One region of the Streptomyces chlorus genome, then DNA from elsewhere that is predicted to be linked to it. Evidence: riboswitches for the same ligand, from Rfam matches in the RefSeq annotation. Region 1 holds a riboswitch; each other region holds the start of a gene.

Region 1 (3,609 bases):
ACGGCCCGCGGAAGCTGGTCGGCCATGATCTGGTCGAGCAGTTTTCCGCGCACCGCGAGATTTGCGTACCGGAAGTCGCCTTCGGGACGCCGGTCGGCGAGAAGTATCGCGAATCGGTCGGCCCAGCCGACGAACGCCCCGTCGGGGCCGGGGTCGCCGACGCCCTCGGTGAAGCTGTCCCCCACCGCCACGTACGACCCGATCACTGCCTTGCTGTCTTTCTTCGAATCGTCTGCCACAACCGGACATGATTCACCTTCGAATGTGACCTACGCGACCGTAGGAAGGCATTGACGGGCGGTGAGATAAGCCACTCGCAAAGCATTGGCCAATCCGGAATAGCCCTCCGGGCGGGGACGTTGACCGGCGAGCGACGTGACGCACGGAACACCCCCGGCGCTCCCAGCACTCCCTCGCTACGGGCGCACCGAAGGCCGGACCCCGGGATCGGGGTCCGGCCTTCGGTGGCGCGTCAGGCAGGTTGCCTCGGGGGTCAGCCGATGGAGACGCCCTTGCCGCGGAGGTAGGAGACCGGGTCCACGTCCGAGCCGTAGTTCGGCGTGGTGCGGATCTCGAAGTGCAGGTGCGGGCCGGTCGAGTTGCCGGTGGAGCCCGAGAGGCCGACCTGCTGGCCGCCGCTCACGGTCTGGCCGGCGGAGACGGACAGCGAGGACAGGTGGGCGTACTGGGCGTAGTGGCCGTCGTTCAGCTTGATGACGACCTGGTTGCCGTACGAGCCGGCCCAGCCGGCGGAGACGACGGTGCCCGCGCCCACGGCCTTCAGGGAGGTGCCGGTCGGAACGGCGAAGTCGACACCGGTGTGGTAGCCGCTGGACCACATGCTGCCGGCCACCTTGTAGGCGGTGCCGAAGCCGCCGCCGGGCACCGGCGAGCTGTAACCGGAGGCGGTCGCGACCTGGTTCGCGGTGGTCGAGCCGGAGGAGGACTTCGGCGCGGACTGCTCGGGGGCCGCCCCGGCCGTCGACGGCTTCGCCGCGGAGGACGGAGCGGATGAAGAGGACCTCTCGGGAGAAGAGGACTTCTTCTGTGCGCTGGTCGCGGTGGCCTTGCCGTCGACCGAGAGTTTCAGACCGGGGTGGATGAGCGACGGGTCGCCGCCCACGGCCTCGCGGTTGTCGGAGTAGAGCTGCTTCCAGCCGCCGTCGACGTTCTCGGACTCGGCGATCTTCGCCAGGTAGTCGCCGCCCTTCACGATGTACGTGCGGGCGTCGCCGTTCTTGTTGTCGTCGGCCTGCACGCCGTCAGACGTCTTACCGGCGACGGAATACGACTGGACGGCCTTTTCCGGTGCGGCCTGCGGAGTGGCGGCGTTCGCTCCGGTGGCGCCGAGAAGCGGCAGGGCGAGTACGGCGCCACCGGTTCCGGCGACGGCGATGGAACGGGTGAAACGAAAAGCGCTGGGACGGCGGTGCTTACCCTTTGCGGGCATGACGAATTCCTCTCCGGCGCCTACGAGGTGAGCTGTCGGGTGCGGACTGGAGATGCCCGGCCGCGCCGAAAGCGCGACTTAACCCCAAGCCGTTCCGGAGACCGGAACAGGCAGTCGTACCTGTGGGTCCCCCGCTCCTGCCATATACGGGTCAGAGTGTGAAGGTTCCGGACAGCGGCAGGATTAGGCGTCCGTCCGGATTGATGGCGAACGTAGGCGACCGAGAAGCAAAGGGACAAGCGCGATCTTCCGAGCGAAGGCGCTTTTTCGTGATCCATTGACCTGAAAATCGTCACCCAGAGTCGCACCGGGATTTCGGCACCCCCCGAATCCCCTTGCGAAATATCGGAATTACGTGAACATGGCGACAGCACATCGTCACCTCTATGACGATGCTCACCACCCCATTCCCATCTCCCCTTCTATCGGGGCACGTTATGGCGAAACGCCCTAAAGGGGCAGAACGCACCAATAGGGAAATATTGGATGATTCGGCCGGGTCGGTCCGGGGGCCCGGCACGGGTCCGTCCGCGCCGGGGACTCCACACCGGCGGCTCCACCGGGACAGCCCCGTCTCCACTCCGACGGCCCCGTCGCCAACTCATTGCCCCTGCCGGGCATGTCGTATCGTCGGGTGACACCCGCCGACGCCGACGCGCCGGCGGCGCAGAGTGGGAGAGGGGCCCCCGTGACGCAGCAGATCCCGTCGACCGAACCCGAGCTCACCGGAGTGCGCAATTTCCGTGATGTGGGCGGCCTGCCGACCGTCGACGGCCGCCGAGTGCGACACGGGGTGCTGTTCCGCAGCGGCCATCTCGCACACGCCACCGAGGAGGACGCCGCCTTCCTGTCCTCCCTGGGACTGCACACCGTCTTCGACTTCCGCAACGCAGCCGACCACAAGCTGGACGGGCGGGACATCGAACTGCCCGGCGTGCGCAATGTGAATCTGCCGCTGAGCGACCCGGCCGACGGCGCCACGTTCTGGAGGATGGTCCGCGACGGGGACCTGGACCAGCTCCGCTCGATCCTCGCCGGCGACAAGGGGGCGGAGCGGATGATCGCCTCGTACCGCATGACGGTGAGGCAACGCACCGCCGAGCACTCCCGGGTGCTGATCTCGCTCGCCGAGGAGTGTGTGCCCGCGCTGATGCACTGCGCGGCGGGCAAGGACCGCGCGGGCCTGTCGGTGGCGGTGACGCTGCTCGCGCTGGGCGTGGAACGGGACGCGATCTTCGACGACTATCTGAAGTCCAGCGCCGCGCACCGCCGCTACAAGGTGCGCCGCAGCGGCACCTCCGCCTCGGCCTACTCCCCCGAGGTCATGGAGCTGCTCGACCCTCTGTTCGACGCCCGCGCCGAGTATCTGTCGGCCGCGCTGGAGACGATCGAGGAGACCTGGGGCGGCGTGGACCCCTACCTCGAGCAGGCGCTCGGGCTCACCCCCGAGAACCGGGAGCGGCTGCGCGAGCGCATGCTGGACTGAGCGATCCCCCGGTCGAGCAGGTGCTCGACCGGGGGATCACGGGATCGCTCGGCTCCTGCTGTGTTCGACCGGGGGCTACTGCTTCGCGCCCAGCTCGAACAGCAGATAGATGAAGCCCGCGAAGAGGTGCCCCACCACCACGTAGACGAACAGCCTCACCCACAGGGCGCGGGGAAACTTCTCCTCCATGTCTTTCATGACACATCTCCTTGGGTGGGGCCCAGGCACAGGGCGGCCGTGGGACTCTGCAGCAGGGTATGGACGAACAGCAGCTCGACCCCGTCGGGGTCCTCGGCGGCGATACGGTGCGGGGTCAGCGAGTCGAAGTGCGCGCTGTCGCCCGGGGCGAGGCGGTGCAGGGCGTCCCCGAGGCGCAGCCGCAGCCGCCCCTTGAGGATGTACAGCCACTCCTCGCCCGGGTGGACCCGCACGATGTCGCCCTGGGCCCCATACGGGACCTGGACCCGCAGGGCCTGCATCCCGCGCCCGGGGGAACCGGCCTGCCAATACGTCCAGCCGCCCGCGGAGGTCGGCTCCATGTCGCCGACGCGCGTCACCGCCTCACGGGCGGCGGTCGTCTCACCGAGCAGTTCGGAAACCGTCGTACCGTAGATGCGGGCGAGGGAGAGCAGCATCGGCAGCGAGGGCTGGCGCTGTCCGGTCTCCAGCCGGG
Region 2 (3,609 bases), on a different contig from region 1:
CAGTACCTTCTTCAGCGTGTGGTAGATCTCGGCGCCCCAGCGCAAGGCCTCGGAGAAGGACTCCGCGCCGATCGGGGCGATCATGAACTCCTGGATGTCCACATTGGAGTCCGCGTGCGAACCGCCGTTGAGGATGTTCATCATCGGCACCGGCAGCAGGTGCGCGTTGGGGCCGCCCAGGTAGCGGAAGAGGGGCAGGTCGCTGGCCTCGGAGGCGGCGTGGGCGACGGCCAGGGAGACGCCGAGGATGGCGTTGGCGCCGAGGGAGCCCTTGTTGTCGGTGGCGTCCAGGTCGAACATCGCCTGGTCGATCAGGCGCTGCTCGGTGGCGTCGTAGCCGACGAGCTCCGGGCCGATCTGCTCGATGACGGCCAGGACGGCCTTCTCGACACCCTTGCCCTGGTAACGGTCGGGGTCGCCGTCACGGAGTTCGATGGCCTCGAAGGCGCCGGTGGAGGCGCCGGACGGGACGGCGGCACGACCCGTGCTGCCGTCGTCGAGGCCGACCTCGACCTCGACCGTGGGGTTACCTCGGGAGTCCAGGATTTCCCGGGCTACGACGACGTCGATGGACGGCACGAGCATCTCCTTCATGGATGTGACGTGGTTCAGCGGGGCCACGGGGCCCTGCGGACCCGAGCCTATCCGGCTCGGGGCGATCGGCCATCCGGTCGGCCGCTTCACGGACAGAACCGAGAGTAAATTGTTTCCGAACGGAACAAAGGCGGTATCGGAAAACCGGGAGACGGAAAACCGGAAAACCGGGAGACCGGAGACCGGAGACCGGGTCCGGGTCCGGCACCGCGCACGAACCGGATCCGGCGTCGAACACGGAAAAGCCCCGCCCCGGCGCGTACGGGGGACACGCGCCGGGGCGGGGCAGGCACCCGTGGGGACGGGGCCAGGACCTGCGACTGCGGCCTTACTTCAGGTGCAGCTGCTGGCCCGGGTAAATGAGGTCGGCATCCTCGACGATCTCGTCGTTCAGCTTGAACAGCTTGCCCCAGCCGCCCTTGACGTCGTGCTCCGAGGCGATCGAGCTGAGGGTGTCGCCCTTGACGACCTTGTACTCACCGTCACCCTTCTCGACCTTCTCGCCGGTCGGGGTGGTGACGGTCTTCTTGGCGGCCGGACGCTCGTCGGAGCGGGAGGCCTTCTGCTCGGCGGAACGCTCGGGAGCGGCCTCGGCGCTCCGCTCCTGGGACTTCTGCTTCGGGGACTCCTGCTTCTGGGACTTCTGCGAGGAGCCGCTGTCCTGGTTGCCGGAGCTCTGGTTGCCCGAGCCCTCGGCGGAACCGCCACCGGTGTAGGCCGCGTTGGACAGGCCCGTGCCGCAGACCGGCCAGGCACCCTTGCCCTGGCCGGCGAGGACCTTCTCGGCGATCTGGATCTGCTGGGCCTTGCTGGCCTGGTCGGCGGTGCCGGCGTGCGCCGTGCCGCCGTAGCCGGCCCAGGTGGAGGCGGAGAACTGCAGACCGCCGTAGTAGCCGTTGCCGGTATTGATCGACCAGTTGCCGCCGGACTCGCACTGGGCGACGGCGTCCCACTCGGAGGCGGTGGCGGCGGAAGCGTTGCCGGCCGCCATCAGCGGGGCGGCGACAGCGACACCGGTGACGCCGGCGACGGCGATGACACGGGTGGCCTTGGACGGACGACGGTGCTTGCCCTTGCCGGAAAACAGCATGAATGGATCCCCTCACCGACGCCTACGAGGTGAGCTGTCGGGTTCGGGCCGGTTGAGTTGCCCGGCCGCGTCCCTCACGGGACGCGGCTTCACCCCAAGCCACATCCGGCTTTCTCCACCGGATTTGGCGCCTACCTTGGGTCCCCCGCTCCTGCCTACGGCGCATGACGCGACGACTGTTCCCGTGCTGCCACTGGCAGGATTCGGCGTGGCGGCAGCCGGGGCCCGCGATGGCGAGCGGTCCTGACCGTAGACACGCGCTCGGCGGATTATCAAAGACGATCAGGGCTTCTGAGACCTATCTCTCATCGCCTTTAAATCAGACATTCTTCGCGAATCATGACCTCAACTGGCCCCGTCGACACGCTTTTTCGCACGCCGACCCAACTGCCGCCCAGTCACCACTCAACCGGTGCCCAGCTACCGCTCAGCCCTGCCGCCCGGCCGGGAAAGGCCCGCACGCCCAGCCGGCACCCGGATGTCAGCCGTTGTCCGACTCGAACCCGAACGAAAGCGTCTGACCGGGAAGGATGAGGTTCGAGGCGGCCGCGCCCAGGATCTCGTCCCCTCCGCTGTACTGGGCGAGCCATCCGCCGCCGAGGGCAAGGGAGTCGGAGGCGGCCGAGGAGCCGCTCCCGGAGCCCGCGCCGGAGTCGCTCGACGGGGACGAACTGCCAAGGCCGCGCGTGAAGCCGAGACCGCCGCGCGAAGCGTGCCGGCCGGAGGATCCGGCGTCACGGTCCTCACGCACCTCTTCCTCGGCGTTGGCGCCGCGGTGACGGCCGCCGCCGGAGTCCTCGCCGCCAGCCGAGGCCGAAGCGTCGACCTTCTGCTCGGACTTGTCCGATTCCTCACCCTTGGCCGAGGCCGAAGGAGAGGGGGAAGCGGAGGAGGAAGCACTGGGGCCGGCCGATCCACCCTTCTCCCCCTCTTTCCCCTCCTTCCCCTTCGCCTTGCCCTCCGTGGCGTCCTCCGCGTCCGCCGAGGAGTCGGAGGACTGCGACGGCGACGGGGTGGCGGTCCTTTCGGAACCGGGCTTGGCCGACGAGCCGTCCTCCACGCCGGTGTCCACGCCGGTGTCCACGCCGGGCACGGACGATTCCTGGTTCAGTCCCCCCAGCAGCCCACAGGCTCTCCACGCGCCGACACCCTGGTCGGCGAGGATCTTCTCGGCCACCGCTATCTGCTGGCCCCGGCTGGCCTGGTCGGCGCTGGTCGCGTAGTCGAGGCCGCCGTACTTCTCCCAGGCCTCCTGGGTCAGTTGCAGACCGCCGTAGTAGCCGTTGCCGGAGTTCTGGCTCCAGGAGCCGCCGGACTCGCACTCGGCGACCCGGTCCCAGGTCGAGCCGTCGGCCGCGCTGGCCGCGCCGGCCCCGAGAAGGGGAATCGCGATGGCCGAGCCGGTCACTCCGGCCGCGACGAGAAGAGCCGGAGCCTGGCGGGGGCGGCGGTGACGACCATTGCCGGAGAGCATGCGGAGACCTTTCGCAGGACAACAGTTACTCGCACGGCGGTTCGAACTGCGCTGCTGTGAAAGCGAGGTGCCGTGCTTGATGGGTGAACGTATCCGCAGTCGAACGTCTGTCACAAGTTAATGCCGCGCAGATCACACTAAGATCACAGAGCTGAGTGAGCGTCACCTTTACCTCGCTCCTACCAAGGCTCGACAGACCGTGTCCGAAGGGGGCCTGACGGTCACCTGCACGGTGGCCGACGGGCATTTCGAGGGCTGCCCGGGGGCCGGTTCGAAGACCTTCCGGGGCATTTCGGAGGACGTCGAGCGCTTCCCCTCATGGGCGAAATCACTTCGGTGGCGGGGTGAATCGCACCGGCAGTGTGCGCAGTCCGCGCATGATGAGGCCGCCGCGCCAGCGCAGTTCGGCCGGGTCCGCCGCGAGTTCAAGGTCCGGCAGACGGGTCAGCAG
Region 3 (3,609 bases), on a different contig from region 1:
CGAACCGGCCGGGCTCGACGGTGTCGCCACGATCACCGCGCGGGCGTTCTCCGAGGGCACCGACAAGCACTCCGCCGAGGAGTTCGCCGCCGAACTGGAGCGCTGCGGCGCCACCCTGGACGCCTACGCCGACCACCCCGGCATCCGTCTGAGCCTCGAGGTGCCGGCCTCACGGCTCACCAAGGGGCTCGGGCTGCTCGCCGACGCCCTCAGGGCACCCGCGTTCGCCGACAGCGAGATCGAGCGCCTCGTCCGCAACCGCCTCGACGAGATCCCGCACGAGCTGGCCAACCCGTCCCGCCGCGCGGCGAAGGAACTCTCCAAGGAGCTGTTCCCGGCGACGTCGCGCATGTCCCGCCCGCGCCAGGGCACCGAGGAGACCGTCGCCGGCATCGACTCGACGGCCGTACGCGCCTTCCACGAGAAGCACGTCCGCCCCGCGACCGCCACCGCGGTGGTCGTCGGCGACCTCACCGGCACCGACCTGGACGAGCTGCTCGGCGACACCCTTGGCGTCTGGACCGGATCGTCCGCCCAGCCGCGGCCCGTTCCGCCGGTCACCGCCGACGACTCCGGCCGGGTCGTGATCGTGGACCGCCCCGGCGCCGTACAGACACAGTTGCTCATCGGCCGCGTCGGAGCGGACCGGCACGACCGCGTGTGGGCCGCGCAGGTGCTCGGCACCTACTGCCTCGGCGGCACTCTCACCTCCCGCTTGGACCGCGTCCTGCGCGAGGAGAAGGGCTACACCTACGGCGTACGGTCGTTCGGCCAGGTCCTGAGGTCCGCCCCGGACGGCACCGGCGCGTCGCTGCTCGCCATCAGCGGCTCCGTCGACACCCCGAACACCGGCCCCGCCCTGCAGGACCTGTGGACGGTGCTGCGCACCCTCGCCGCCGAGGGCCTCACCGACGCCGAGCGTGACGTCGCCGTACAGAACCTGGTGGGTGTGGCGCCGCTCAGGTACGAGACCGCCGCGGCCGTCGCCGGCACCCTGGCCGACCAGGTGGAGCAGCATCTGCCCGACGACTACCAGGCCGAGCTGTACCGGCGGCTCGCCGCCACAGGCACCGTGGAGGCGACCGCGGCGGTGGTGAACGCCTTCCCGGTGGACCGACTCGTGACCGTCCTGGTCGGCGACGCGGCGAAGATCAAGGAGCCCGTCGAGGCGCTCGGCATCGGCGAAGTCACCGTCGTGGCCGCCGAATAGACGGCCCGTCAGCGGCCGGGACGCCGCTGAGAGGCAGTCCGCGGGGGCCCCGTGGGCACCCGGCGGAGCGCACGCGCGCGTGGCCCTGGTGGCGTGAAAGTCACCAGGGCCCGCTTATGCCCGAATTGGGGCGGGAAGTGCATGTCTGCCCTGTGGGATGCGCTACAAAAGCCGGGATCAGTTTGGGGATTGAAGGATGCCCCGCTTAGCTTCATGCGGTCTGTTCGTCGGGCAGTGCGCCGCACCCGCGGCACCGGACAGTCATCGCCGAGTCCCCGTACGGCGCGAGCCAGGGGAGCCGGGGACCCAACCGTCCCTGAGGTGAATCGGACGCCCGCGCGTGTCGCGAGGGGGCCCGTAGGAGACCTTCCTGCTCCGAACCTGTCAGCTAACCCGGTAGGCGAGAGGGAAGGAAAGGACCACCCTGTACATGGCGTTCACCCGCGCCCCCGGGAAGCACCGTCGTCCCAGCCGTGTGCATCGCGGCACCGCCAGGGCGGCGGGCGTCGCGGCCCTCACCACCACCGGTGTCATCGGCTCCCTCGCGGCTCCGGCGCTCGCCGCCGAATCCGCCGCGGAACAGACCGGCCTCACCCCCGTGATCACCCTGGGCGACGAGGCCGCCGCCCAGGTCGACGCCCAGGCGGCTGCCCAGCACGAGGCCGCACGCGAGGCGGCCCAGGCCGCCGCCCGCGAAGCCGCCGAGGAAGCCGCGCGGGAGAGGGCGGCCGAAGAGGCCGAGAGGGCCCGCGAAGCCGAGGAGCGCGCCGCGCGGGAGGCCGAGCGCAAGCGCCTCACCACCTTCGTGTCCCCGATCGCGGGCTCCTACGTCTCGACCGGTTACCTGTCCGGCGGTGCCGTCTGGTCCTCCGGCAGCCACACCGGTGTCGACTTCCACGCCGCGAGCGGCACCCCCGTGCTCTCGGTCGGCATGGGCACCGTCGTCGAGGCCGGCTGGGGCGGCGCCTACGGCAACCAGGTTGTGATCAAGATGCACGACGGCACGTACACCCAGTACGGCCACCTGTCGTCCGTCGGTGTCTCGGTGGGCCAGCAGGTCACCCCGGGGCAGCAGATCGGCGTCTCCGGCGCCACCGGCAATGTCACCGGCGCGCATCTGCACTTCGAGGCCCGCACCACCGCCGAGTACGGCTCCGACATCGACCCCGTCGCGTACCTCCGCGCGCACGGCGCGAACGTCTGACCGGGCACGTACCCCCTGGCCTCCGTGTGCACCTCGACATTCGGGTGATCCCCTGACACCCCAGGTGTCCGCTTTCCGTGGAATGGCCCCGGCTCGCTCTGCGAGCCGGGGCCATCGGACTTTCCGGCGGGCGGCCCGTTGTCCAAAAAACGGACATGATTCCCGGCTCGCCGTCGGAAATTCCCGCACGTTGCAATAGAGTTATGGAGCGGGCGTCACCCGTTGATGTTATGCGGGGATTAATTCGGAGGTCGGTCATGCGTATTCCGGCGCACTCGGTGTGTACGGCGATCCGGGACGACATCGTCTCGGGTGTCTACGAGCGTGGCGGCCGGCTCACCGAGGAACTCCTCGCCCGCCGCTACGGCGTCTCGCGCGTCCCCGTCCGGGAGGGCCCTGCGCACCCTGGAGGCCGAGGGCTTCGTGGTGACCCGGCGGCACGCGGGCGCATGCGTCGCGGAACCCACCGAGCGGGAGGCCGCCGACCTGCTGGAGATGCGGCTGCTGCTGGAGCCGCTCGGAGCCTCCCGTGCCGCACAGCGCCGCACCGAGGCCCATCTGAAGGTGCTGTGCGGCCTGGTCCGGCTGGGCCAGGAGCGGGCCCGTCAGGGCCACAGCGACGACCTGCGCTCACTGGGTGGCTGGTTCCACGAGACGCTCGCCCGGGCGTCCGGCAGTCCGGCGCTGACGTCGACGCTGATCCGGCTCCGGCACAGGATCGGCTGGATGTACGAGGTGCGGGGGACGAGGGACCCCGTGGAGTGCTGGGCGGAGCACGGCGCGGTCGTGGACGCCGTGGTGCGCGGGGACGGCGAGCGCGCGCGTGCGGTCATGGTGCTGCACATCGAGCGCGCAGCCGCCGCCCACCGCCTGCGCTTCACCGCCGGGTCCGGCAGGGCTGAGCGCGCGGACAGGGCCGAGCGCGCGGACCGAGGGGCCCGCGCGGAGAGTGTGAGGAACGCGCAACATCCCGTAAACACACCGAATCTGCGCTCTTAACACGGGTGCCGTATACAAAAGGGAGTGCGATTCCAAGACATTTCTTGCTGCGCGCAAAAAGGGAAAGAGAAAGGCCCGCCCGGCGGTTCGGGCAGACCTTTCAGTGGTGTGGGTCGGCGTCTGTGAACCACGGAGCACCGCAACCATTGATTGAGGAACCCAGGCGGCGCGCAACCAATTCCGCGAGAGCGGCGCC
Region 4 (3,609 bases), on a different contig from region 1:
GCACCGACCAGCTCACCGGCGGCAGCGGCGTCTCCTCCGTCACCGCGGCGACGTTCTTCGTCCGCGTCGTCATGTCGCCGTTCGCGCACCCGCTCTTCACGGTCCTCACCGGCATCGGCTTCGGGACGGCCGCGCTCGCCACCGGGCGGCGGCGCCCGGTGCGCTTCCTGCTCCCGCTCGGCGGCCTGCTGCTCGCGATGGGCATGCACGCGCTGTGGAACGTCTCCTCGACCCTCGGCGAGTACGGCTTCTTCGCCGTGTACGCGGCGTTCATGCTGCCGTCGTTCGGCCTGTTGACCTGGCTGGTGGTGCGGACCCGGCAGCGCGAGCTGCGGACCGTACGGGAGGAGCTGCCCGCGTACGTCAGGGCCGGCTGGCTGTCCCCGGCCCAGCCCTACGCGCTCGGCTCGATGCGGGCTCGGCGCGTCGCCCGGCGGTACGCGCGCCGGCACGGCGGCCGGGCCGCGGCCCGCGCGGTGGCGCAGTACGGGGCGTACGCGACGTCGCTGGCGTTCCTGCGGCACCGGGGGCGCCGCGGCCGCGCGGGTACAGACTTCACCGCACGGGAGCACGAGCTGCTACGGGAGCTGTGGCAGCGCCGCGACACGGCCCGCCCGGCTCTGGAACACGCGGCCCGAGTCACCGCACCGCCCGCCCCGTCCTGGCCGCTGTACGGCGCGTACGGCTTACCCGGCGCGTACGGGGGGTACGGAGCGTACGGGCCGTACGGCGCCATGAACCCCCCGCACTCCGTGCACCCCGGGTACCCGGCGTCCGGGCCGAACCCGTACGCGTACCCGTACCGCCCCTGAAACGCCGGACCGGCAGCCCTGACGTCGGGGGGTCGTCGTCAGGACTGCCGGGGCTGTGGCTGCGAGGGCGTGAAGACCGGCCGGGGCCGGGGTCTCAGACGGTGAGGCCCTTCGACTGCATCCAGGCCATCGGGTCGATGCCCCCGGCGGAACCGGCCGTGTGCACCTCCAGGTGGAGGTGGGCGCCGGTGGAGTTGCCGGTGGAGCCGACGCGGCCGATCACGTCGCCGGTGTTGACCTGCTGGCCGACGCTGACGCTGATGGAGGACTGGTGGGCGTACCAGATCTCGGTGCCGTCGTCGAGGGTCAGCACGGTCTTGTAGCCGTAGGAACCGTCCCAGCCGGCGGAGGTGATCGTGCCGGTGTGGACCGCCTTGATCAGCGTGCCCGTGGGGGCGGCGAAGTCCAGGCCGGTGTGCTGGCCGGAGGACCAGTAGGCGCCGGCCTGACCGAAGGTCGAGGAGATGGTGTACGAGGAGGTCGGCAGTGCGTACTGCTTGGCCAGTTCGGCCAGACGCTCGGCCTCGGCCTTCTGCCTGGCCTCCTCCTCCGCCTTCTCCTTCGCGGCGGCGGCCTTCTCCTTCGCGGCGGCGACCTTCTCCTCCGCCTCCTTCTTCGCGGCGGCGGCCTGGTCCTTGGCCTCCTTCTCCACCTGGGCGGCGGCCTCGGCGGCGGCCTTGTCCTCGGCCTGGCTCTGCTGCTGCTCGACCTGAGCCATGATCCGGGCGCGCAGCACCTCGCCGGCGCCGGAGGTGCTGCCCTGCTCGGCCTCGTCGGCGACCGTGCCGATGCTGCTGAGCGGGGTGGCGGAACCCTGGGGGGTTTCCTCGTCGGAGATGAGGGAACCGACAGAGGGAAGGTCCGGCATCGAGATCGAGACCGGCGGCTTGCCGGTCTGGGCGCTGGCCATACCGCCACCGGCGACGGCGGCTATGACACCGACGCCCAGGACGGTGGAGCTGCGGGCGAGGCCGCCGCCGCGCTGCTTGCCGACGCGGTGCCGACCGCGTACGGGGAGCAGGGACTCCGCGGTGGGGTTCCACTCCTCGAAGGGGCCCTCGTCGGTGCGGATGCTGTCGTAGCCGAAGGTCTCGCTGTCGCGCTGGCTCGGCATGAAGGGGGCCTCAGGGGCAGGACGGTTCGACGCCACGTGGGGCGCACTCCTTTCCTTCCTTATCGCCTACCGGGTTAGCTGACGGGTTCGGAGCAGGAAGGTCTCCTACGCGCGTATACCGTCCGTGTCTCCACGGGGCATTCACGCGATTCACCCCAAGGTGTTGGTTCCCCGGTTCCCTTGCGGGATTCGGCGCGTGCGCACGGAGCCGACTCGTGTGACGGCTGGGACGACCGCGCTGCGTTATCGAACGTTAATAGACGGAGGGGTCGTATTCCAAGCCGTTCCTCTTGATCGTTAACGATTTCCATACGGACTTAAGCACCACGACCGCCCCAAAACGGGTGAGTTGACTTCCCCTCATCCGTCACACCTTATCTGACGGTGCATCAGTTGTTATGCGCAGCGAGGCGCTGCGATCACCCGGCGTGACATCGGCGCGGAAGGGCCCGGAGAACGCGCCCTCGGAACCTCCACCGGAGGACGGGAACGGAAGACGGAAACGGAAGACGGAAACGGGAGACAGGAACAGGAACGGCCGAGGGCCGGAACCCTTTCGGATTCCGGCCCTCGGCCTTCAGTAGCGGGGACAGGATTTGAACCTGCGACCTCTGGGTTATGAGCCCAGCGAGCTACCGAGCTGCTCCACCCCGCGTCGTTGTGTAACCAGCATACGGCATCCGCGGGGCACTTCGCACACCCATGACCGCCGCCCCTCCGTCACCGGCCGGTCAGATGGCTGTTCGGTGCCTCGGCGGCCTCCTTGTGCTCCGGCAGGACGACGACCAGGGCCCCCTCCGCGGCCAGCACTCCGCTGCCGTCGGCGCCCGCCACGAAGGTGTCCGGCTCCCGCCACGCGGTGACCACCCGCCGTACCCCCGCGTCCAGGATCAGCCGGGCGCAGGGCGCCGGACGGGAGGCGCGGCGGGCGCAGGGTTCCAGGCTGGAGTACACGGTGGCGGTCGCGAGCCGCGGGTCCACGGGGTCGATCTTGGCGAGGGCGGCCTCCTCGGCGTGCACCACCGGGTCGCCGCCCTCGCGGGAGTGGCCGCGCGCCAGCTCGGTGCCGTCGGCCGCCACGACCACCGCGCCCACGCTGAACGCCGTCCGAGAGGGCGGGCACCGGTCCGCCAGTTCGCAGGCGAGGGCCAGCCAGTGGTGGTCGGCGGCGACGGGGAGCGGGCCGGCGCCGGGGGCGGTGGGCTCGTAGCGCATGAGGACGACGTCGCCGATGGGACGGGTCTCCAGCAGCCGCAGCCGGCCGCCCTGGTAGGTGCCGGGGCCGAAGAGGCGGGCGGCGCCCGGGTCGCCGACGAAGAGCGGGGCGAGGACCAGCTGGAGCTCGTCGGCGAGGCCCTGGGTGAGGAGCTGGGTGTGGATCAGGCCGCCGCCCTCGACCATGAGCCGCCGGACGCCGTACGCGTCGTACAGGTGCGTCAGGAGCCGCCGCCAGTCGAGGTCGGCGCCGAGCGGCACGATGTCGGCGGCGAGACCGTGGGCGCGGGCGCGTTCGGCGCCCTTGTCGGTCGTGTAGAGGGCCTTCGCGCCGCCGGTGTGCCAGAACCGCGCCGCCGGGTCCAGGTCGCCCGAGCCGCTGACGGTGACCTTCAGCGGGTATGCGGGGCGGCCCGAGGCGACCCGGACGGCACGCCGCTCGGGCGCGTTGACCAGCAGCCGGGGGTT

What was found. A riboswitch is a leader RNA that binds a small molecule or an ion and turns the genes downstream of it on or off. The one in region 1 is predicted to bind cyclic di-AMP.
Region 2: linked by a shared signal. The riboswitch ahead of ACFPZI_RS03015 (transglycosylase family protein) and the one ahead of ACFPZI_RS30575 (M23 family metallopeptidase) in region 1 are both predicted to bind cyclic di-AMP.
Region 3: linked by a shared signal. The riboswitch ahead of ACFPZI_RS20415 (M23 family metallopeptidase) and the one ahead of ACFPZI_RS30575 (M23 family metallopeptidase) in region 1 are both predicted to bind cyclic di-AMP.
Region 4: linked by a shared signal. The riboswitch ahead of ACFPZI_RS07685 (M23 family metallopeptidase) and the one ahead of ACFPZI_RS30575 (M23 family metallopeptidase) in region 1 are both predicted to bind cyclic di-AMP.

Annotation. Positions count from the first base shown of each region.
Region 1 covers NZ_JBHSOA010000084.1:14,344-17,952, forward strand. Annotated here, with positions in the region: gene ACFPZI_RS30570 (SGNH/GDSL hydrolase family protein) at 1-206, opposite strand, end outside; gene ACFPZI_RS30575 (M23 family metallopeptidase) at 494-1,450, opposite strand; cyclic di-AMP (ydaO/yuaA leader) riboswitch at 1,453-1,617, opposite strand; gene ACFPZI_RS30580 (tyrosine-protein phosphatase) at 2,139-2,936, shown strand; gene ACFPZI_RS30585 (DUF6126 family protein) at 3,012-3,134, opposite strand; gene ACFPZI_RS30590 (helix-turn-helix domain-containing protein) at 3,131-3,609, opposite strand, start outside.
Region 2 covers NZ_JBHSOA010000005.1:94,248-97,856, forward strand. Annotated here, with positions in the region: gene eno (phosphopyruvate hydratase) at 1-579, opposite strand, end outside; gene ACFPZI_RS03015 (transglycosylase family protein) at 923-1,684, opposite strand; cyclic di-AMP (ydaO/yuaA leader) riboswitch at 1,689-1,857, opposite strand; gene ACFPZI_RS03020 (transglycosylase family protein) at 2,166-3,158, opposite strand; gene ACFPZI_RS03025 (cytochrome P450 family protein) at 3,487-3,609, opposite strand, start outside.
Region 3 covers NZ_JBHSOA010000042.1:260,875-264,483, reverse strand. Annotated here, with positions in the region: gene ACFPZI_RS20420 (M16 family metallopeptidase) at 1-1,210, shown strand, start outside; cyclic di-AMP (ydaO/yuaA leader) riboswitch at 1,466-1,628, shown strand; gene ACFPZI_RS20415 (M23 family metallopeptidase) at 1,641-2,414, shown strand; partial or broken gene ACFPZI_RS20410 (GntR family transcriptional regulator) at 2,672-3,413, shown strand.
Region 4 covers NZ_JBHSOA010000012.1:189,446-193,054, reverse strand. Annotated here, with positions in the region: gene ACFPZI_RS07690 (PrsW family intramembrane metalloprotease) at 1-812, shown strand, start outside; gene ACFPZI_RS07685 (M23 family metallopeptidase) at 907-1,962, opposite strand; cyclic di-AMP (ydaO/yuaA leader) riboswitch at 1,975-2,131, opposite strand; tRNA gene ACFPZI_RS07680 (tRNA-Met) at 2,508-2,581, opposite strand; gene ACFPZI_RS07675 (dihydrofolate reductase family protein) at 2,647-3,609, opposite strand, start outside.